3 regions of the Mesobacillus boroniphilus genome follow, and region 2 is predicted to be linked to each of the others. Evidence: riboswitches for the same ligand, from Rfam matches in the RefSeq annotation. Region 2 holds a riboswitch; each other region holds the start of a gene.
The links. Region 2 has a riboswitch for S-adenosylmethionine ahead of DYI25_RS06415 (methionine biosynthesis PLP-dependent protein). Riboswitches for the same ligand answer to the same signal wherever they lie in the genome.
Positions count from the first base shown of each region.

Region 1: linked by a shared signal. The riboswitch ahead of DYI25_RS04705 (LLM class flavin-dependent oxidoreductase) and the one ahead of DYI25_RS06415 (methionine biosynthesis PLP-dependent protein) in region 2 are both predicted to bind S-adenosylmethionine.
Region 3: linked by a shared signal. The riboswitch ahead of mtnW (2,3-diketo-5-methylthiopentyl-1-phosphate enolase) and the one ahead of DYI25_RS06415 (methionine biosynthesis PLP-dependent protein) in region 2 are both predicted to bind S-adenosylmethionine.

Region 1 is NZ_QTKX01000001.1:934,737-942,785, reverse strand. Features, by position in the region: gene DYI25_RS04735 (cysteine hydrolase family protein) at 1-407, opposite strand, end outside; gene DYI25_RS04730 (vWA domain-containing protein) at 558-1,976, shown strand; gene DYI25_RS04725 (hypothetical protein) at 2,006-2,299, opposite strand; gene DYI25_RS04720 (DUF2785 domain-containing protein) at 2,431-3,267, shown strand; gene DYI25_RS04715 (hypothetical protein) at 3,317-3,862, opposite strand; gene DYI25_RS04710 (ATP-grasp domain-containing protein) at 3,935-4,888, opposite strand; gene DYI25_RS04705 (LLM class flavin-dependent oxidoreductase) at 4,919-5,968, opposite strand; SAM riboswitch class I at 6,109-6,214, opposite strand; gene DYI25_RS04700 (LL-diaminopimelate aminotransferase) at 6,297-7,478, opposite strand; gene DYI25_RS04695 (YjiH family protein) at 7,628-8,049, opposite strand, start outside.
Region 2 is NZ_QTKX01000001.1:1,254,155-1,262,203, reverse strand. Features, by position in the region: gene DYI25_RS06425 (carbon starvation CstA family protein) at 31-1,773, opposite strand; gene DYI25_RS06420 (M4 family metallopeptidase) at 2,021-3,652, shown strand; SAM riboswitch class I at 4,857-4,969, shown strand; gene DYI25_RS06415 (methionine biosynthesis PLP-dependent protein) at 5,147-6,262, shown strand; gene metC (cystathionine beta-lyase) at 6,259-7,440, shown strand; gene DYI25_RS06405 (bifunctional homocysteine S-methyltransferase/methylenetetrahydrofolate reductase) at 7,440-8,049, shown strand, end outside.
Region 3 is NZ_QTKX01000001.1:425,547-433,595, reverse strand. Features, by position in the region: gene DYI25_RS02105 (1,2-dihydroxy-3-keto-5-methylthiopentene dioxygenase) at 1-290, opposite strand, end outside; gene DYI25_RS02100 (methylthioribulose 1-phosphate dehydratase) at 356-991, opposite strand; gene DYI25_RS02095 (2-hydroxy-3-keto-5-methylthiopentenyl-1-phosphate phosphatase) at 988-1,650, opposite strand; gene mtnW (2,3-diketo-5-methylthiopentyl-1-phosphate enolase) at 1,647-2,870, opposite strand; SAM riboswitch class I at 3,171-3,278, opposite strand; gene DYI25_RS02085 (pyridoxal phosphate-dependent aminotransferase) at 3,358-4,533, opposite strand; gene DYI25_RS02080 (carbon-nitrogen family hydrolase) at 4,661-5,443, shown strand; gene DYI25_RS02075 (metalloregulator ArsR/SmtB family transcription factor) at 5,765-6,349, opposite strand; gene DYI25_RS02070 (PAS domain-containing sensor histidine kinase) at 6,523-8,049, opposite strand, start outside.

The DNA.
Region 1 (8,049 bases), 320 kb from region 2:
TTGAAGCCAAGATTACCGCTCATTCGCGTCGTTGTGGAAACGCAATGCTGAGTCGATAACCCGGTTATCACAACTGTTTTAATCTGTTTTTGCTTTAAGTATGACTCCAACTCCGTTCCAATGAAACCGCTATTCACATTTTTCGTAAAAATGATTTCCCCATCGATAGGCTGGATGATTTCCTTAAATTCAGTACCTAATTTGTTTCGATGATGCAAAGGAGACGCTGGGTCAATGGACAGATGCTTCGTGTAAATGACATGTCCCTTCCTGTACCTCCATTCTGTTAAAAGCCGGGCCATGTTTGCCTCGGCTTCGCTGTTGTTCCGAGTACCCCAATAAGAATCGTCGAAGCCTTTTTGAACATCCAAAAGAAGCAGCGCAGGCAGCTCAAGCAAATTCTTCATCCTATTTCCTCCTTACTTACTCCACATTCTTTGTCAGTTCAAGGCTTTTTACACTTTGCATCATGGAAATCACTTCAAATCTGTTCGCTAATCATGGTAAACTCTATGAAGATGTTTTTACATAGCGAAAACGCGAAGAGGAGGATTTTTGTGAAACGATATTCGCTGTTATTATTTTTAATCACTTCACTTGTCCTTTCTGCTTGCAGCGGTGATGAACCGGAAAAAGAAGTCGTAGCCGAAACTCCGCCTAAAGAGGATGTTAAAAAGGAAGAAACAAAGCAGAGTAAAATTGACCATCTGAAGAATATAAGTTTAGAGGTTACAGAGGAAAGTTTGATTGGCCTTGAGCCTGGCTCGATGATGGGTGACCTGAGTTATGAAAAGGACATAGAAGATATTGGTTTCAATACACCTGAACTGGACCTTCAGCTAAAAAACAAGCTGCCGGTAAAACTCGATGAACTTGCTAAAGAAACTGATGATTTAGAAACGATTAAAAAAGGCCTTGTTTACATGCTAGCCAGTCCGCATTATAAAGAAATTATCGGAAATGCAAACGCCTATGAACCTCATTTTGAAGAGCCTTACCTGCCAGACCCGACCAAAGCTGAAGGAGAAGAGGAAACAAAAACCTCTGAAAGAGCAATCATTCTTCTGGATGCAAGCTCAAGCATGCTTCAACAGGCGGGCGGCAGTGTCAAAATGGAGATTGCAAAAGATGCCGTAAAAAGCTTCGCGAAAACGATCGGCCAGTCAAGTGAAGTCTCACTTGTAGTTTACGGACACAAAGGCTCCGATTCAGATGCAGATAAAGTAGTATCCTGCACAGGAATCGAAGAGGTCTATCCAATGGGCAAATACGAAAAAGAAGATTTCCATGGAGCGGTCCATTCTTTTGAAAGCAAGGGCTGGACTCCTCTTGCTAGTGCGATCCAAAAGGCCGGAGAGATTAGCGGCGGCTATGATGGAAATACAACAATCTACATTGTCAGCGATGGCGCTGAAACATGTGATGGCGATCCTATCCAGGCCAGCAAGGATTTGATAGCAAAGAACGCTGATAGTTCAGTAAACATCATCGGGTTTGATGTAGACAGTAAAACAGAGAATCAGTTAAAAGCAGTTGCTGAAGCCGGAAACGGCGAATACTTCAAAGCCAACAACCCTGAGGAATTGAAAAATACAATCCAGTACGAGTGGCTCCCTTCCACACTTGACCTGGCGTTTGCATTTACGATGGCACCAGACGGATGGGACATGGTCGAGGAATATAAAAGCGCAGATAAGTACCCTCTTGAATTATGGACCGTCGGGAGAAAAGAGGCCCACCGTCTTATCGACGCAGCCGCCATCATGTCAGAGAATGGCTGGATCACCGATGAACAATATTCGGAACTAAGAGATTGGGGCTTTGAACGAAGTGAAGCCATGAAGGAACTGCATTATGCCATGTCCAAAACCAATCGCGAAAAAGCAGATACCGAAAGCAAGGAAATCAGGCAACGAGTCGATGAATGGACAGATAAAATGAAAGAACTGAAAAAAGAGCGCGGCGATACGTGGTAAAAAAGATGGTTCCAATGCGGACCATCTTTTTATTCCATCACCATGCCATGCTGAGTTCTCATAAGCTTGATTTGCCTGTGCCGTTGCGCATCCGCAAAAATTGATCTGGTCACCACAATTTTTTCCCCATTAAGCTGAATCCAGTACTCTCGTTCCTCTGTAAAATTTCCGTATATATTCCTGGTTGTTGTACCTACCCCTTTATCCTCAACAATTCCTTGTGCAGAATTCACCTTAAATTGAGAATAGAGGTAATCTTCATATGCAAAAGACAATAGAATGATGCAGCCGGACCATATTATGAAATGGAGTATTTTTTTCATCAAAATCACCATGAATAGTTTGTGGCAAATTAGAAAAATTTACTCTGAACAATTGGTTGGCATGCAATATTTTAAAAAGGAAAAATATGCTAAAATCAATATAAATCCAACTCCAAGGGTGTGAAATTTTGATGGCTGCTGAGCAATTAAAGAATGAATTAAAAGAATTAGATTTTCAAAAACCTGAAACTATTAAAAGCAAGGATCTCGATCAACTTATTATACAGATGGTTCAACATATTGGCTCAACTGACCCAGTATTAAGGGACAAACTGATTTATAGTTCGTTTTATCATTTAACGAAAGATGGTTATTTGAATCATCAACAAATGGAATATTTAATCCAAACCTGCCTTGACCAAAATCATTTATTTATAGGGATTGGCTCGATGAATGAGGATTCGGTATTCACGAGGGCATTTTCAACACTGGTGATAGCTCTTATTTTAGATAGGGATCGTGAAGAACGATTTCTTTCGGAAGAGATGGCCCTTAAAGCCATAGAGAGCAGCATTCTATACTTACAAAAAGAAGAAGATACCCGAGGATATGTCGAGGATAAAGGCTGGGCCCACTCTGTAGCACATGGAGCAGATTTATTGGCCGAGGCAATCAAGCATCCGTTATTTGATCTGGCTTTAGCAAGCGAATGTCTTACTACGGTCGGAAGTTGTATCTTAAAAGACACAGCCTATATTGATGAAGAAGATGAGCGGCTAATCTATGCTGTCATAGCCCTGTTAGAAAAAGGGATGGATGAAAATCTATTAAAAGAGTGGATTGTGAATCTATCAAACAACGTAACAGAGATAAAGAATACAACTGGCTATACCCCCTACTACTTCAGGATGAACACTAATTTAAATCAATTCATAAAGTCACTTTATTTCCGACTGCTGTTTTTAAACATCGGTCTGCAAACACGACAGGAGATTGAACACATCTTAAAACCTCAAGTCTTGGCTTAATACTTCAAACACTAAAAAGAACGCAACCCCAGTTGCGTTCTTCTCACTCTTATAACATTTGATTGGCCAATGCTATTATATCTTTCTTCAACTGAATAGAGGTGATGTCAGGATTACTGTATCCAAGCATATAATAAATTCCCTCTTTTGTAAAAATAAGAGAGCCTTCATGATAATTCCCCACCGTCCCATCAGATAATTGAACTTCCTCCCCTAATGGTCCACCATACTCTACTTCAAAATTATGGACAGTAATCATGAAAATGATGTTATCCTCTTTATTTTTTGAAAAACTGTTAAAATTGACTACTAACTCTTTCCCATCGTGCTTAAAATCTTCAATGGTCATCTTTAGCGGCATTGCCTCAAAAGGAAAATCCTTAGGTGGGTTTAATTCAAATGGCAATGCTTCTAAGCCCAATTTTAGAGATGGTACATTATATTGGATGGGAATACTTTTCAACTGTTCCTCGGTGGCATTCCCAGTTTGTTCAACTCTCTCTAGTTTGCTTGTATCGAGCGCATCGTTTTGTTTTTGCTGGCAGCCGAAAAGCAATAATACAAGGACTATAGGAATAAAAGATAACTTTTTCATCTGTTCTCCCCCTTTATGTTTTAATACGGAAGAACCCTTGATAAGTTTCAAATATTTCCCAAAACATTCATGTCATCTTGTCACTGTCCCATACTCTACAGCCAGCTCTTCTCCTAAAAACTTTGCCAGCTCGAGCATGCCAAATTTCCCTGCTTTTGCTTCAGCATCTGAATTATAATTTGTATTTGTATTGATATCGTAAGTGAAAATTTCCCCTGATTCATTTCTGATGAATTCAATACCAGCAACATTTATATTATTTACTTCTAGTACTCTCTTATATTTTTCAATGATTGGGTCGTCGAATCCATCGATAACCAGGAATTTCGGCTTTTCTTCAACTTCTTCCCCAACAGGGCAGAAAAGGTCTCCGATTTTGCAGGCATCAGCCGGGCACAATTCAAACCCTTCAGATGTATCAACTCTCACCGCATAAATAAACTCTCCGCCGACAAATTCGCATCTTGTAATATAGCTTTCCGGGGACTGGACATATTCCTGGATCAGCGTCACACCATCAACCGGTTCTTCAAAAGAAGGTCCATCAACATATGACTTCAGTGCTTCAATCGATTGAAACAGCTGAACCCCAAGACCTTTTCCAGCGCGATTATGCTTAGTTATAAATGCTTTCCCGTCAAATTCCTTCGCAGCATCTAATAGCTGTTTTTTCCCGACAGCCGCAATTGTCCTCGGAGTCCTTACACCATGCTTGTTCAGCTCAAGATATTGCTTAACCTTGCTTACCTCCAGTTCCAACGCCCGGGATCCGTTATACACCTTCCTTCCATGGGTTTCCAGCCATGATAAAACCTGTGCCGTATATTCAGGGGCGAAGCGATGTCCTCTTGTATGAGAAGAAGCACTCATTCTGCTATAAAAAATCCCCTCAGGTGGTTCCTTTGATAAATCAAGGAGCCCCTCGTCAAGATGCCATTCTTCAAATGGAACTCCCAGCTCTTCCAGCCGCCTTGTCAAATGGACTGTCCATTCGCTATTTTCATGGATAATGTATACTTTACTCATTATTTCTTCATCTCCATAGTCTAAATTTTATCAAACACTCACTTGCTTCCTTTTTGCCTCAACAAGCGGCATTACCTGACTAGCAAAGCGTTCCATTTCCTCGAGCTGCGGGGAGAATTGCAGTAATAGCAAGCCTAAACCTGCTTCTTCATACTGTAAAATCCGCTCGGCGATTTGCTCTGGTGTACCGACTAAATTCGGCCGCAATCCACGGTTCGATACAGAATAATCTTGGAGGTGAATCTGCTGTTCAAGCTGAGACTTACTCGTAAAATCTTTAAAACCTGCATATGCACTGGATTCTTTAACATCCGTGATACGCCCCAATTCAGCAATGGCTTCCTCCTCTGTATCCCGGCAAATGACATAAGCAGCCATTCCGAACACTGATAGTTCTGGATTTGGAGTTGATGCCCTGCGTGTAATCATATCCGTTATTTTCCGCTGTATTTCTTTTACTGTCCCGCCATGCATGACATAGGCATCGCATTTTTCTATAATCGTCTGCTTCCCTTTCTCGCTTTCTCCGCCGGCGTATAAAATCGGATTCGGGCGCTGGACTGGTTTCGGAAACAGCTTCGTGTCCTTCAAATCGTAAAACTTACCTTCATAAGAGAAGCTATCTTCACTCCATAGTCCCTTGAGTAAATCAATGAACTCTGTAGTCCGTTCATATCTTTCATCATGTTCGGTAAAAATCCCGCCGTACTGGCGTGCCTCTTCCTCCCACCATGCTGAAACTACATTAAGAGTAAAACGACCGTTGCTGATTTGATCTATGTTTGCTGCCATCTTTGCTGTTACTGCAGGATTATGGAAACCTGGCCTTACAGCAGCCATGATCTCGATTTTTTCAGTTACAGAAGCCAGAGCAGCAGCTGTAGTCCAAGCTTCAAGGGAGTCATGCTCAGGACCTTTGATATCATTCAGATATAACTCTGCTATCAAAGTGGTTGAATAGCCCCATTTTTCTGCTGATTGAATCACCTGCTTTGCATAATCAAAGGTAGGCGGCATGTTTTCATCCTCTGCATTCCTAAGCCATCCGCCAAAAATCGGCAGCCAAAATCCATATTTCATCTCAATCTCTCCACTTCTTATTTAATCACAACTTAACCAACCTGATAAGTCGGTTTTATAAAAAAACATTAGAGGCTCATAAATAAGCCTCCTAACATAAAAAGCTCCCTTCTTTAAGAAGAGAGCCTTAGAATACTCTCTTCTCATCTTTCAGACAAAATTGTCCGCAGGAATTGGCACAGTATTCGTTCAGAACCTGTTGCCGAGGTTTCGCAGGGCCTTTCCCTCCACCTCTCTTGATAAGAAGATATCATATATTAATTTTAATTTATTAAAGTGATAATATTCTAAATTCATCCAAAAGTCAATTCGTTTATCGAAACATTTTTTATATTCCTAGTGGAAATCCCGACAGAAATTTATTGACCCTCTGTGAGGCCTCCGTCAGCCTTTCTGGAGGCTGAACCATAGCAATTCTCACATACCCTTCTCCTTGTTTGCCAAAAGCATCACCAGGAACCACGACAATCCCTTCCTCATCAATCAGCTTGAAGGCAAAATCACGGGATTTCCAGCCGGTCGGAATTTTAGCCCACACAAACATCGTTGCCGGAGAATTGGCCACTTGCCATCCGCTATTCCGAAACCCGGATACTAAAGCATCTCGCCGAACTTCATACTGTTTTAGCTGATCCTTCAGGAAAGAATAATCAGAAGTCAATGCAGCAATTGCTGCTTTTTGAATTGGATAGAAAATTCCATAATCGATATGTGATTTAAATGAGGCAAGAAGATTAATAACTTGAGAATTCCCGGCAACATAGCCAATGCGGCAGCCTGCCATATTGAAAGTTTTGGAGAGTGAGTTGAACTCTACTCCGACCTCCTTTGCACCGGGTACAGATAAGAAGCTTATTTGCGGGTTATTATCATAAATCAATTCAGAATAGGCGAAGTCATGTACGACCAAGATGTTATGTATTCTGGCGAACTGAACCACCTCTTCAAAAAAGCTGCGATCTGCCAGTGCGGTGACTGGATTTCCAGGATAGCTCAAGATTATCATCTTCGTCTTTTGTAAAATTTCAAGAGGAATATCATTAAGCTGCGGCAGGAAATTATTTCCCTCCAGCAAAGGCATTGGATAAATAGTTCCGCCTGCAATTGTTACGCTAGCTTCATAGATTGGATAACCTGGATCTGGAACAAGTACATAATCACCAGGATCAATGATTGCAGTAGCAAGATGGGCAAGACCATCCTGAGAGCCCATTAGCTGCAGGACTTCGGTTTCAGCTTCAAGTTCAACCGAATAACGCTGCTGGTAAAAATATTTAACTGCCTCATTAAATTCACTTATTCCCTTTAGCGTGTATCCATATTTCCCTGGATCCAGTGAATACTTTACAAGCTCATCAATGACAAAAGGAGGCGGCGAAAAATCCGGACTCCCTATACTCAGGTCGATCACATCTTTCCCTTTCATTAAGGCAGTCTGCTTACGGTCTACCACTTCCTGAAAAATACTTGAAGTCATTTTTCTAATCTTTTCCGATCCGTAGAGATTCATGGGAATTCCCCTTTACTGTTTATTTCTTTAACGCTGTAAATTGTTAGAACTTTTAAAATATAAATTCGATTATATCAGGGTCCCTTTTTCAATTCTAGTAAAAAATAAAAAAATGAGCTGCTTTAGCAGCTCATTAAGTAACTTCCATATCAAAACAATAGATGTGCGATTGGCGCTACAATGATGAGAGTTAGGATAGTCCTCTGAACCCAGATGACTACCAATTTTCGCAGGCTGATGGGTATTTCTGTCGACATAATGCTTGGAATCAGCGCAGAGAAAAAGATAATAGCTGACACAGAAACAACACCGATGACAAACTTTGTGATCATGGGGGCTTCTGTTACAAGCAAGGCAGGCAGGAACATTTCAGCAATTTCGATTGCGGATGCCTTAGCTGCCAGCATTGGCTCTGGAATCTGGAGGATTAATGTAAATGGGTAGAAAATATAGCCAATAATATCGAACACTGGGGTGAATTCCGCTAATACGAGCCCTAACAATCCTACAGAAAGAATCGACGGCAAAATTCCCATCGTCATAATGAGTCCATCCCGCAAGTTATCCAAAA
Region 2 (8,049 bases):
GTAGAGACCGGTCACCCGGCCTCCACTGTATTACATTTCCTTACTTAATGGCGGTGGATTTTTCCTGCTGAAGGCTGAGATAGCTTCGAGGATGATCCACAATACAAAAATCAGGATCAATCCGCCGATTCCAAAGAGTAGCATATTCATCTCGCCGCTTCCATATCCAGACCACTGGAAAACGACCTGCTGGATCATTGCCCAAAGTGTCATGAAGAATACGAAAACCATCGGGATGAAGGTAACAAGGTAATTTCTTCCCTGGCGCTTTAGCCAGATAGATATAAGCAGTAGGCTTACACCGGCCAAAAGCTGGTTACTCGTACCGAACAAAGGCCACAGTAGATATCCGCCAGAACCGAACCCGTTAGGTCCCTTCGGCAATAGTACAAGCGCTGCACTCGAAACAACTGCAACAGTTGTAGCTACATGAGTCTTAGTCAAAGCCTGGACATTGTATTCACTTCCGATTTCTGCGATGATGTAACGCATCAATCTTACGGAAGTATCCAAAGTTGTCGCCGCAAAGCTGACAACGATGATGGAAACAATCGTCCTCGCGATGTCCGCAGGAATCCAGATACCAGTCGCAAGCTGTGCTGCACCATTGATGAAGTTGCCAAGGCCACCGGCGCTTGCAGCCGCAAAGCTTGAATACGCAGCGGTAAAATCTGCTTTTGTCGCAAAAACGGTGACAACCGCGATAATGGCGATCAAGGCAAGTACCCCTTCTCCAACCGCTCCAAGGTAACCAACAAAACGGGCATCGGTTTCTTTTTCAAGCTGCTTAGAGGATGTCCCTGAAGAAACAAGTCCATGAAACCCGGAAATGGCACCGCAAGCAATCGTAATGAACAATAGCGGGAACCAGGAAACATCGGTAGCTGCTCCATTCATAGCTGGAGCTGTAACCTTAGGCTGGAGGAAAATGAGCCCTGCATATAGGATGAATAAACCTACAACCAACTGGTGTGAATTGATATAATCACGAGGCTGCAGGAGCTTCCAGACTGGCAGTGTTGAAGCAATGTAAACGTAAACCATCAACACGACAATCCAGACTAAGAATGCCATGGATACACCACTTAGACCAAACATGACGGTGTTATCAGCCCCGCCAAAGTATCTCACAAGATCGATTTGCAATGCTGGAACACGGCTGGCAATAATGGCTGCACCATACATGACTGCCAGTGCGATCAATGAAGGTACAAGCATTCCCTTCTTCTTTTTATAAACGGCGTAACCAATCCAAATCGCGAGCGGTATTTGAAGAAATACCGAAAGAACACTCGCAGGGAATTTTACAAACAAGTTCGCAATGACCCATGCAAAAACAGCGTTGACCATCAAAACAAGTATTAAAATAATGAATAAGAACATGATTTTTGCACGTTTGCCAATCAGCTTATTTGTGATTGTACCTACTGATTGCCCCTTATTCCTGACTGAAAGTACAAGAGTTCCGAAGTCATGGACACCGGCAGCGAAGACAGTGCCTAAAATAACCCACAGGAATGCAGGAAGCCATCCCCAATACACAGCGATTGCAGGCCCTACAATTGGTGCTGCCCCGGCTACGGACGTAAAATGGTGTCCCCAAAGGATCATTTTCTTAGTTGGGACGAAATCCACGCCATCCGAATACTGATGTGCAGGTGTGACATAGTTAGGATCCAGACGGTAAATCTTTTCAGCTACCCACTTGGAATAGAAGCGGTAGCCGATCGCAAACACAATCATTCCGATCACAGCTAACCATAAAGAATTCATACATTTAAACCTCCTTTTTATGAGTTGGTACTACAACTTAATAATAAGAATATTTATCCAAATTAGTCAATAAATTCTGACTACTTTTTCGTTAAAATTTTGCTTTTATTCTTATCGGTAAAATATTTCCCAACATCCAAAATCGACATTATTTGACTTAATTATTGAAATGTTCAGATTATTAAAGTATAAATATGATAATCTACTAATCTTTTTTAGCTGGAATTTGATTTTAGGAGGAGTTTAATTGAAGAAGAAAGTCGTTTCCCTAAGTTTAACAGCAAGTCTTGCACTCAGCGGATTGGTTGCAGCTACCGGCTTCGCTGCCCCATCAGCAGATTCTCCATCAAAAAAGTTCACAAAGAGCCATGGCTCACATGAATTTGTAGCCGGCAAGCTGACAAATCCATCTGAAAAAGCAGCAAAGGATGTTGTCCTCGGATACCTAAAAGCTTCTAAAGGAAAATACAACCTGGGACCTAATGATAGTTTCGTTGTTAAATCTCAAGAAGCAGACAAGCTTGGTGGAGATGTTGTCCGACTGCAGCAAGTATATAACGGCGTTCCTGTATGGGGAGCAACACAAGCTGCCAGAGTTGACGAAAGCGGAGTTCTTAAAGTTTTTAGCGGAACTGTCAGCAAAGGACTAGACAGCAAGCTTGAAAAAACAGCCAACAGGAAATCACAGAGAGATGCAATTGCTGCAGCTGAAGCGGATTTGGGCTATAAACCTGATTATGAAGTGACACCATCGGCTGAATTGGTCGTTTACCCTGGTGAGGATCAGGCAGTGTACGCTTATCATGTCACATTGAACTTTCTGAGCCCTGAACCAGGTAATTACCAATACTTTGTCAATGCTGTAACAGGTGAACTCATCAATAAATACAATGCGATCGACACCGCTGGTAAAAACAATCCTTCTTTGAATGGCAGTGACACTGTTGGTTCTGGTGTCGGAGTTCTTGGCGACACGAAGACATTGAACACCCTTCTTTCAAATGGCTCCTATTATTTACAGGACAATACACGCGGAAATGGTGTTTTCACTTATGATGCAAAAAATAGGCAACGAACGCCTGGTTCCCTTTGGGTGGATGCTGATAATAACCTGAATGCAGTTTATGACGGTGCAGCAGTAGATGCTCACTACTATGCAGGTCTTACTTATGATTACTATAAAAACACTTTTGGCCGCAATTCATACGACAACAAGGGCGCTGCGCTGAAGTCCACTGTCCACTACGGCAGAAATTATAACAACGCATTCTGGAATGGCCAGCAAATGGTATACGGTGATGGAGATGGCACTACCTTCATCCCGCTTTCAGGTGGTCTTGATGTTGTGGCACATGAACTGACTCACGCTGTGACGGATTTCAGTTCTGACCTTGTTTATCAGTATGAATCAGGTGCTTTGAACGAAGCGATTTCCGATATCTTCGGAACACTTGCTGAATTCCATGACAATAACAACCCTGATTTTGAAATTGGTGAAGACATTTACACACCAAATACGGCAGGTGATGCTCTACGTTCAATGAGCGATCCTACTAAATACGGTGACCCGGACCACTACTCTAAGCGTTACACCGGCACTTCAGACAATGGCGGGGTTCATATTAACAGCGGAATCATCAATAAAGCTGCCTACCTTCTAAGTCAAGGTGGAACACATTATGGAGTAGCGGTCACAGGTGTTGGAACAGAGAAAATGGGCGCGATTTTCTACCGAGCAAATACTGTGTATTTCACTTCTTCAACGAACTTCAGCCAGGCACGGGCAGGACTGGTCCAAGCCGCAACAGACCTTTATGGGGCAGCTTCTGCGGAAGTGAATGCTGTCAATAAAGCCTTTGATGCTGTAGGAGTAAATTAATAGGTTCATATTCTAAGAGGCTGGCTCAATATGATTTGAGCCAGTTTCTTATTATGCCGACTTCGCACTTTCTCAGTGTGATTGAAAATAGCATCATGGTTTGAGGCACCGAGGTTTTGGTTTACATTGTTTTCTGGCACCAATAACCCCTATTGTTAACCTCTTTTATGGGAGTCCTGAGTAATCGGGCACATATATCGTTCATTTGGTTCCTAAACCGCTTTACAGCTAGAATGTCAGTTGAGCGGTTCTTGACAACTTCTATCTTTCCGCCGAAAAGCTGTCTGAATTACGCGATATTATTGACAACTTTAGACCTTTATTCCCAAAACCTGTCTCAATACAAGCGGATTCTTGACAGCTTTGGCCTCGTATCCTGAAAAGCTGTCACAATAACAACAGAATCTTGACAGCTTTGGGCGCGTATCCTGAGAAGCTGTCAAAATAGCAACAGATTCCTGACAGCTTTGTCTCCGCATCCTGAAAAGCTGTCAAGATAACATCGGATTCTTGACAGCTTTGGCCTCGTATCCTGAAAAGCTGTCACAATAACAACAGAATCTTGACAGCTTTGACTTCATTTCCTGAAAAGCTGTCATAATAACAACAGAATCTTGACAGCTTTGGCCTCGTATCCTGAAAAGCTGTCACAATAACAACAGAATCTTGACAGCTTTGACTTCATTTCCTGAAAAGCTGTCATAATAACATCGGATTCTTGACAGCATTGGCCGCGTATCCCGAGAAGCTGTCATAATAACATCGGATTCTTGACAGCTTTGGCCGCAAATCCTGAAAAGCTGTCATAATAACATCGGATTCTTGACAGCTTTGCGCGCGTATCCCTAGAAGCTGTCAAAATAGCAACAGATTCTTGACAGCTTTGGGCGCGTATCCTGAGAAGCTGTCAAGATAACATCGGATTCTTGACAGCATTGGCCTCGTATCCTGAAAAGCTGTCACAATAACAACAGAATCTTGACAGCTTTGACTTCATTTCCTGAAAAGCTGCCACAATAACAACAGAATCTTGACAGCTTTGGCCACAAATCCAGAATAGCTGTCTAAAAGAATCACTATGCACTGTTAAATATTAAACTATAGGAATCCTTTACCAATTTACTTTACTGCTTTAATTTAATGATTGACATTCATAAATAATAGCTGTAATATTTAGAGAAATTTAAAAATTCAATAATATGAAATCTTATCCAGAGAAGCTGAGGGTCCTGGCCCTGTGAAGCTTCAGCAACCTTCAACAGTGTTTGTTGAAAAGGTGCTAATTCCAGCAAGTTTTTGAAACTTGGCAGATAAGAAGAATGGCTACTAACTGTAAAGTCTTCTTCTTAAGAAGGCTTTTTTTGTTTTATTGGGGACCTCTCACTCTGACTTTCTGGATCATTGTGGATCAAGTCCCTTTTTTAAGTCGATAATCTCGTCTTTTCTCATAAAACAAAAACTGCCGTCTGACTATAAACATTAGGAGTGAGTAAATTGGCAGAAATCGATACAAAGTTAGCACAGCTTGGCAACAGGAGTGAATCATCAACAGGTGCGGTCAATCCACCAATCTATTTAACGACTGCCTACCGCCACGATGGGATTGGTCAATCCAGTGGTTATGATTATGTCCGCACGGGCAACCCTACTCGCGAAATTCTTGAAAAGGCTATTGCAGACCTGGAGGAAGGTGACCATGGCTTTGCCTGCAGCTCTGGAATGGCAGCAATCTGGACCGTACTCTCATTATTCGAGCACGGAGATGAGTGGATTGTTTCAAAGGATTTATACGGAGGAACTTACCGGCTTCTGGAGCAGGGTTTCAAAAAGTGGGGATTAAATAGTACATATGCTGACATGTCAGATTTAAACGAAATCAAATCGGTTATCACTCACAGAACGAAGGCTCTTTTTGTGGAAACACCGACAAACCCGCTGATGGAGCAAGCTGATATTGAAGCTATTGCAAAAATCACAAAGGAGTACGGTATTCTGCTGATTGTTGATAATACCTTCTACACTCCCCTGCTGCAAAAACCATTGGCTTTAGGTGCTGATATTGTGATCCACAGTGCAACCAAATATCTTGGTGGTCATAATGATGTTCTTGCAGGGCTCATCGTTGCCAGAGGTCAGCAAATATGTGATTCCCTCGCCCTTCATCATAATGGCGGTGGTGCGGTGCTAAGCCCTTTTGACTCCTGGCTGCTTATCCGCGGGATGAAAACCCTGGCATTAAGGATGGAGCGCCACGAGCAAAATGCCAGGGAGCTTGTGGATTTTCTACAGATTCATCAGGCAGTGAAGGATGTCCTTTATCCCGGCAGAGGCGGAATGATTTCTTTCAGGGTACACTCTCCTACCATAGTTAATCCTTTTTTAAAAAGTCTATCAACCATTACTTTTGCGGAAAGCCTTGGCGGTGTCGAAAGCTTCATCACCTATCCTGCTACTCAGACACATGCTGATATACCGGCTGAAATTCGCGAACAAACCGGAGTTTGCGACCGACTGCTGAGATTCTCTGTGGGAATCGAGAATGTTGAGGATTTGAAGAATGATTTAGAAGAAGCCTTCAAAAAGGCATGTCAGGAGGCAGAAGCTATATGAGTCATCGATATACATTCGAAACCCATCTGCTCCATAACAAGCATAAATTCGATCCTGCTACCGGTGGAGTCAGCGTACCGATCCATCACTCATCTACATTCCATCAATCGTCCGTAGACAAATTCGGAAAATATGATTATAGCCGCAGCCTGAATCCCACCAGAGAAGCACTTGAGGAAATCATCGCCGAACTGGAGGGCGGTGTCCGGGGATTTGCTTTTTCTTCCGGGATGGCTGCTATCTCAACAGCCTTTTTGCTTCTTTCTAAGGGAGATCACGTGGTCGTAACTGAGGATGTTTATGGCGGAACTTACCGGATGGTTACCCAGGTTTTGAACCGTTTTGGAATTGAGCATACTTTTGTGGACATGACCGACCTTGATGCGGTGGAACAAGCGATTAGGCCAAACACTGCATTGCTATATGCAGAAACACCTTCTAATCCATTGTTAAAGGTAACAGATATTCATGCTATCAGCCAAATTGCAAAGAAACACGGCGCCTATACTTTTGTCGACAACACTTTCATGACTCCCTATTTGCAGCGTCCGCTTGAGCTTGGAGCTGATATTGTCCTTCACAGCGCCACAAAGTTTTTGTCCGGCCACAGTGATACAGTCGCGGGTCTGGCGGTAGTCAAGGATGAAGAACTGGCCAACAGGCTTTATTCCCTACAGAACTCTTTTGGAGCAGTCCTGGGGGTTCAGGATGCATGGCTTGTCATGAGAGGTATCAAGACTTTATCTGTCAGAATGAACCAATCCCAGGAAAGTGCAAAAAACATCGCTGGATTTTTACAGGAACAGCCTTTAATCAAGAATGTCTTTTACCCTGGCCTTGTGAACCATCCGCAGGCAGACCTTCAGACCCAGCAGGCATATGGGCCCGGTGCAGTACTTTCCTTTGAACTTGAAGATGCGGAGGTTTTAACTAGATTTATAGAACAAGTGAAACTGCCAGTTTTTGCAGTCAGCCTTGGGGCGGTCGAATCCATCCTCTCCTACCCTGCAAAAATGTCACATGCTGCCATGCCGCTGGGTGAACGGGTAAGGCGTGGAATCACTGATGGTCTTCTTCGTTTATCAGTCGGATTGGAAAGCGCCGACGACTTGATTTTGGACTTTAAGCAAGCTTTAAAGAGCATTGCAACTATAGCAGTAAGTAAGGAGGAAGTATAATGAGTTTCCTGAACCGCCTGGAAAATGAAATTTTAATCGCCGATGGAGCGATTGGTACTCTCCTCCACTCTTATGGAGCTGGTACCTGTTATGAAGAGTTGAACATTTCTCATCCTGATGACATCATACAGATCCATAAAGCCTATATTAACGCGGGTGCCGATCTAATCCAGACGAACACCTATGCAGCTAATTATATAAAACTAGAAAGATATGGACTCGAGGATCAGGTGAAAGAGATCAATAGTGCCGCAGTAAGACTCGCCCGTCAGGCAGCAGGCACCGATGCATATGTCCTCGGAACAATTGGCGGGAACCGGGGAATCAGACCTTCCGCCATCCCGATTGAGGAAATCAAAAGAAGCTTCAGGGAGCAGTTCTACTGTCTTCTCCTTGAGGGTGTGGATGGACTTTTGCTAGAGACATTTTATGATATGGATGAAATCGAGACCGTGCTTGAGATTGCCCGAAAGGAAACCGATCTGCCAATCATCGCCCAGGTATCCCTCCAGGAAATAGGAATCATGCAGGATCAGACACCGCTACAGGAAGTTTTCAATAGACTCGAAGACCTCGGTGCCGATATTGTCGGTCTTAATTGCAGACTTG
Region 3 (8,049 bases), 830 kb from region 2:
TGCTTGAAATTCGCAAGCAACTGGTCAAGGTTCGGTGTATTGTCTGATAATGAAATGACGTCCTGGGCCTTGTAGCCTCTGCGTGCGGAAATGTGTTCAATCTCCGTTTTGAACGCTTCAAGGATTTGCTGTTTTTCCTCGTCAGTTAACAGGAACTTTTCCTGAAGGTTTGCTGGCAGCTTATTGATCTCCCACTTTTCATAGATAACTTCCTGTGCGTTCAGAAAAGCTTCTACCTGCTGCTCATCAACGATTCTCTCCTGTGTGTTTTGCTTTACGATAAATGCCATGTGAATCTCTCCTTTTTTAAAATGTGTATTATTTACCAAATGGAATCTGCTCTAAAGATCCTGAGTTAAACTACCTTGAACAATTGGAATGGCTTGTGCTCGAGTAATCTTAACTGGTAACGGAATAAAAACTCAGTAGCTTCGAGAATTTTTTTAGCTTCAAATGCGTTCCTGCCCCAGACTGTAATGCCATGGTTACGGATAAGGACTGCGCCAGTATCCCCTTTTACGTGCTCTGAGAATGACTTAGCAAGGCTTGGGATATGCGCATAATTTGGAATAATGGGAATTTTGAGGACGGCATCTTCCTCCCAAATATTGAAAGCCTTAATTAATTCCTGTCCCTGGAATTGCACCTCGCCCCTGTCTCCATAGACTTCGGAGATGACATTGTTATCAATCGTATGGACATGGAGGCTGCATCCAGCATTTGTCTTCTTGTATACCTCGACATGGAGCAGTGTTTCGGCAGAAGGCTTCAGATGTGTTTCCTCCACCGGCCGGCCGTATTGGTCAACAAGCAAAAAGTCTTCATCAGTTCTTTTCCGCTTATCCTTTCCACTTGCCGTCACAAGGAATTGCACCGGGTCGCTTTTCACTTTAATCGCAAGGTTGCCGCTAGTTCCCATGAACCAATCACGCTCTGCCAGTTCGGCCTTTACATCCGCCAGTTCTTCCCACTTCGATTCTAAAATGCTCATCCCTTCACCCCTGTCTCAGTTTTAAGAGCTTCAATACAGTCGTAAAAAGTTTCAAATGGTCTATGTGGAATCTCCCACTCTTCACATTTATCTTTCAAGTAATCTCTAGCCAGCACAAAATCTGCTTTTTTTGCCGCTTCAAGATCCGTCACGGAGTCACCGATGACGATTTTATAAGCTCCAGTTTGTTCCAGCTTTCTCATGATTGATGGTTTGCAGCAGCCGCAATCATTTGAACATTGATCATCGCAGCTGTTTGGCCACTCAATTTTTATTGTTTTTCCAGAAAAATCAGAACTGTTACAGTAAACGCCATCTATTGGGCCAAATTGTTGAATGATAGGTTCTATGAAAAAATCAATGCCGCCGCTTACGATGTATACTGGTATTCCTTCCTTGCTGGCATAATCCAGGAATTCCTGAAAACCATGGCGAATCCTCGCATTCCGGACCGCAAACTCAACGATTTCTTTCTTCGAGGTGACTGGAAGGAGGGAAAACATTTTCCCTACCCCTTCCCTTATAGAAATGGTGCGGTTAAGAACTGCTTCTTTTAATCCGTCCCAGCCTTCAGGCCCAAATTCATTCATGATTGCAATGATATTGTCCTTTTCGGTCACTGTTCCATCAAAGTCGCAAAAAATCACTGGCTGCCTCACTTTGCCACCGCCTCAGCCGAACCCCAAAGACTTATAGCAGTCTTTAACTCATCATGCTCAAGGGCGCCTTCTTCAAGTGATTTTCCTTGAAGCACTGTTTCAATTGCCTGCCTGAATGCCTTGCCACCGCCCTTGGCTCCACCAGGATGGCCATGAACGCCTCCACCTGCATTAATAATAGAATCTACTCCGAAATCTTTTACAAGCAGCGGGACCATTCCAGGATGTATGCCTGCTGATGGAACTGGGAAAGTCCTTTTAAATTGATCCTCAGCAGTCAGTGCCTCAGCTATTGATATTGCCTGCTGCTTTTCGAGCGCAACACTTCCATAAGGTGACGGAAACAGCGAGAAGTCTGCTCCGGCATAACGGAGTAATTTTCCCAGAAGCAAGGAATGTGAAAAACCATATTCATCTGCCGATGTAAGCGCGCCACTTACTGCAGGGTGAGCCATGATTGGAATGCCGATTTCGTCATCTTCCCTAAGTTCCTGCAAAACATCCAAGCCATAGGCAAATACATTGAACAAAAATGCGTCGGCTCCAAGTTCAGCCGCTTTTCTCGCTTTGTCCCTCAACTGTGATGTTCTTCCTGTCAGGTTGGCAGCATATAAGGTTCTGTGTCCAGTAGATTCATAGACTTCATCCAGAACCTGTTTCCCAAGAGCGATCCTCTTTTCGAAAGGAGTAAGCTCATTTTCAAAAAGGATTTCGTCATCCTTGATCAGGTCAACTCCTCCGAGGCTCTGTTCTTTCAGCTGTTTTAACAGAAAGTCCATATCACGTCCGATGACACCCTTGAAGATACTCATAAGCAATGGCCGGTCGTGTACACCAAGCTTTTTCCTGATTCCTTCAATTCCAAAGCGGGGACCAGGGAATTCTTTTTTTAATTCTTCTCCAAATTCAAGGTCGACCAATTTAACCTTGCCATCAAGCGAAAGTTTTCCAAATACCGTTGTTAAAATTGCCGGCAGGTCTGGTGAAAAATTGAGGGCAGGATAAGCGATTTTGATTGTTGCCACCGTCTCTGAATTGCTGTCCAGGCTTGAACCTTCTACAGATACAACTCTCCCCTTATGTTTTTTTAATTGTTTTTGGTCCAGTTCAGGCAAGTCAGTCCAGGATCCCACTGTCAATCCAAGGGCGATTCCCTCTGCTTTTTTCTCCGGGTTATGTTTAGCATCATGGACTATATATGTCGCTGTAATTTCACTCATTAAGATCAATCCCTTTCTGTTAGAAAAGCGCAAGCGCCTTGTCCAGCCCCGACAATCGTTGCCCGCCTAAAACGCCACGTCGTGTGGCTGGCGGGTCTAGCACATCGTGTGCCACGGAGGGCCGACCAGTGAAGTCGGTCTTTGACTTCATTGGCAGGACCGAAGCGTCTCGAGGAGTTAGGAGCCGCAGCTAGACAAGCGACTCGAGGGGCTAGGCGCTGGAGCTAGACATTAATCAAAGTGCAAAAAATAATAAAAAAACCTCTTCACAAAGAAGAGGTTAGAAAATACACTAAACTCTTCTCATCTTTCAGCTTTCGCTGCAAGAATTAGCACCGTGCCCAGCTAAATGCTGGATCGGTTGCCGGGCTTCATCGGGCTCGTCCCTCCGCCTGCTCTTGATAAGAAAATAATTTAATCAAGTTATTTAATTGGTTAAAGTAAATTTGTTAATTAGGATTATGTCAGGTTCATAAATCAATGTCAACTATTTTTTGAAAATTCCCAAGCTTTCAATTCTACTTACTGCCTCATACAATCTCTCCTCGGAAGTCAATAAGCCAACCCTTACAAAACCCTCACCATGTTCACCAAACCCTACACCTGGCGCAACAGCTATATGTGCTTTTTCAAGCAAGAAATCCGCGAACTCCACCGAAGTGAACGGTTCAGGCACATTCAGCCAGGCAAAAAATGAGCCTTTCGGAGCAGTCACCTGCCAGCCAATATTCGTAAGACCGTCAATGAGTATATTTCTTCTCGATTCATATAGATCATTTAACTCAGCAACGCATTCCTGCGATCCTAACAGAGCCTCTGCTGCCGCCTCCTGGACTGCACCAAACAAGCTGACATACATATGGTCTTGAAGCAAGTTGATCGCAGCAATCACACTCTTGTTCCCTGCAGCAAACCCAACACGCCATCCAGCCATATTATACGTTTTTGACAGAGTATAAATCTCGATTCCTACGTCCTTAGCACCTTTTGACTGTAAAAAGCTTTGTGGCTGGTTCCCGTCAAAGCCAATTGCTCCATAGGCAAAATCGTGTACTACACAAATCTCATTTTTTCGAGCCAGCTCGATTGTCCGATCAAAAAATTCTTTGTCGGCAACTGCACCTGTAGGATTATTAGGGTAGTTCAGGAACATCAGCTTTGCTTTATCCAATTCCCCCGCACTTAATTCAGTATAATCGGGCAGAAAGCCATTCTCTTCTCGGAGTGGCATGGTAACCATCCTAGCCTTTGCCAGTTCGACTCCAGACCAGTAGTCAGGGTAGCCGGGATCAGGAACAAGAATCGAGTCTCCAGGGTTCAACAGGCATTGAGGTATTTCTACCAGGCCAGCCTTGCCCCCGAATAGGATGGCAATTTCTTCTTCTGGATCGAGATCGACTCCATACTGCCTTTTATAAAATGCTGCTGCAGCTTCTTTTAACGAGCGCAATCCTCTGAAAGGTGAATACTTATGATTAATAGGGTTATCCGCAGCTTGCTTTAACTTTTCAACAATGTGCTGTGGAGTTGGTTGGTCAGGATTTCCCTGTCCCAGGTTTATAATGTCTGCCCCTTTTTCAGTATACGCGCCCACTTTTTGAACGAGTGAAGCAAAAAACTGCTTGGGCAGGCTTTTCAGTAAATCTGATTGTGCGAATTCCATGTTCTCACCTGCTTAGGAAATATATTAGTATTTAAAAATTTTAATTTGAAATTCTAGTCACAAATGATATAACGTAAATAGTAACTTGTAAAGATATAATTTTCAGAAAGTATGGCGGTGATGAATAATGAAATTTAAAATAGCATGCCTGCAAATGGACATTGCTTTTGGGAATCCTGAGCAAAATTACAAAAAAGCGTCTGAACTGATCGACCAGGCAAATGCTCAAAAGCATGATATCATAGTACTTCCCGAGCTCTGGACTACCGGATATGATCTGGAGAATTTAAAAAACACTGCAGATGAAAAAGCACAAGAAGCCAAAGTGTTTCTCAAGGATGCAGCCGTGAAATACAATTCCCATTTTATAGGTGGTTCTGTTGCCAATAAAACAGAAGCAGGCATTGAAAATACACTGCTTGTTTTCGACAAAAATGGTGAGCAGGCAGGAATATACAGCAAGCTTCACTTGTTCAAGCTCATGGATGAGCATCTGTATCTTGCTGCTGGAAAGGAAAAAGGGTTATTTTCTTTGGAAGGCCACAAATTTGCCGGGCTGATCTGCTATGATATCCGGTTCCCGGAATGGGTCCGTGCCCATGCACTACATGATGTTGAAGCGATGTTTGTTGTCGCTGAATGGCCAATCCAGCGTTTAGAACATTGGCGAGCATTGCTCATCGCCCGAGCGATTGAGAACCAATGCTTTGTAATAGCCTGTAACCGTGCTGGCTCAGACCCTAACAATAAATTCGCTGGCCATTCCATGGTCATCGGGCCATGGGGAGACGTGATTGCAGAGGGTGGAGAAGAAGAAGAAATCCTCCTGGCAGAAATCGATCTTGAGGAAGTTAAGGAAGCAAGAGGCAAAATTCCAATCTTCGCCGACCGCCGGCCTGAATTGTATTAAGAACAAAAAACGCAAGCGCCTCGTTGAGCCCCGACAAGTGCTGCCCGCCTAAAACGCCACATCGTGTGGCTGGCGGGTATGCACGTCCTGTGCCTTAGAGGGTCGACCGGTGAAGTCGGTCTTTGACTTCATTGGGGGGACCGAAATCGAAAAGTATAGCCGACTGACCAGAAACTAAACAAGCGATCGAGGGGCTAGGCGCTGGAGCTGGATTAAGAAAATTAATTATAGTTATCACAATGAGATTATTTTTTAATTTTCTAATCAACAAGAAAACCGCCCAGAGACAATGTCTGAGGCGGTTTTTCTGTTCATAATAAATCATTCTGGTTTTGCCCACATCTCTTCAGGGTTCAATTCATAAATCCCATTTTCACGATACATGTAGTGATTAATGATAAATTCTCTTCTGATTGTCGCATAGTCCTCATGGAACTTCGTGATATATTCGTTTAGTTCCTTTTCCGGATATTTTTTCCCGGCTTTCAAGCCTCGAACCATGTATTCGAATACCATCAGCTTCTTCTTTCGTTGTGCCGGAATATTCTTTAATTTACCATCTTTCGTCAAGAAATTCTCAATAACCTTTTGCCTTTCGATATTTTGTTCAATCATCGCTTCCATCTCCCCTTCCTTTTTCTCGATTAACTTCCCAAGCGTCTTCGCCTGTTGCTTGATTACTGACTCATTTAAGTGAAAGTAAATTGTATTCTTGTCCCTGCGCTCGTAGATGACATTGATATCCCGCAATTTCTTGATATGATGTGTGATCGTTGGAGGCGTAAGGCCCAGCTTTCCTGCAATCGCCTGTCCATGAAGCGGCCCATTGGCTAGTAACGCCACAATCCTTATCCTTGTTGGGTCCCCCATCGCTTTATGGAAAGCGACTATTCTGTCCAGTTGCATAAAACCACTCCATTTAATTTAATGATTATCTAATTAGGTATATATCTAATATAATTCATTCCGCATTATTTTTAAAGGGGGAAATTTGCAAATTTATTTATTTTTAAATAATCACTCTCTCCGAAAGGGTTAGCGTCTCTTGCTTTTAACGAAATAAAACGCCTGATTGGATTTCAATCAGACGTTTCCTTGGTTATTGGCAAATAAATATGGAAGATCGTTCCGTGCCCTACTTCACTCTCTATTTCGATTGTGCCACCGTGTTCTTCAATGATTTTAAAGCTAACCATCAGCCCCAGGCCTGTTCCCCTTTCCTTAGTGGTGTAAAAAGGTTCCCCAAGCTTTTTTACCTTATCTGCAGGTATTCCTTCGCCTTCATCCTTGATGCAGATATGTAATCTGTTCCCGGGTGCTTGACCGACCGTCGCAGTCACGAAGCCACCTTTTGGCATGACTTCTATCGCGTTTTTTATAATATTGATAAAAACCTTTTTTAATTGATTAGGTTCGCACATAAGCTCTGGCAAATCATCGTCATAAATGGTTTTGATCTGCACATCATGGAGCACTGCCTGGGCAGTAAGGAGGGCAGCAGTTTCATTCATGATCTTTGAAATATCGGTATATTCATATTTTATAGACTGAGGTTTGGCCAAAATCAGAAACTCGTTGATGATCGAGTCAATCCTTTGAAGTTCAGTCTTGATTACCTGGAAATATAATGAATAAGCATCACCTGTACTGTTTTCGAGCAACTGGATGAAACCTTTTAGCGCGGTCATTGGGTTGCGGATTTCATGGGCAATGCCCGCTGCAAGCTCCCCAAGCAAATTAAGCGTATCTGATTTATGCAGCTGGGCTTCCATCTCTATTTTTTCGGTGATATTCTTGAAAACAATCAGATTCAAGCTATCGACCAATTGATGTTTGACACTGTATTCAAAATGCTTCATCCTGCCTTCTTCATATGGAATGGTAATCCTTCCGTCCAGCCTCCCTTTCCGAAGCAGTGCTTGCAGCTTTTCTTCGATTAGTTCTTCTGCAAGCCCAAGATTCATGAAAAGCTTCCGAAAGTTCCTCTCCTCAAGGTCTTCCGGCTCCAACTCAAGTTTCGCCATTCCAGAGGGGTTAATTTCATAGTTTTTGCAATTTTCATCCCAAAGAATCATTCCCTCAATCGAACCTTCAAAAATTCTCCTGAATCGTTCTTCACTCTTCCGGAGCTGTTGTTCCATATGGTAACGGTCACTTGCGTCACGGACAATTGTCATATGATAGCCGTCCCCAGCATTGAGCTTGACAGTAAATTCGAGCAGTCTCTTCTCCCCATTTGGCAGCAGAAAAAACGCTTCCTCACGCAACGCACCTTTTTCATAGATAATTTGTTTCATCTCGCTATATTTCTCATCTTTTTGATAAATGAAGTCAGAAATTTTATGCTGTAACATTTCCTCATGAGTAAGTCCGAAAATCTTGCAGGTTGCTTCATTTGCAGCAATGATTTTTCCACACTTGCCCCAAAACACTATCCCATCGAGTGTTTCTAGGAATAAGTTTTTTAATAAACCCTGGTCTTCAATGAATCTTTCATCAAAATTTGTTGCTGGGCCGTCAGCGGGAATTTGAACAGAAAAGTCATTGGCTGCCCGTTGATGCTTATCCTTCCACTCTTTTAAAGAGGAATTTTCTCGTTCTAAAGC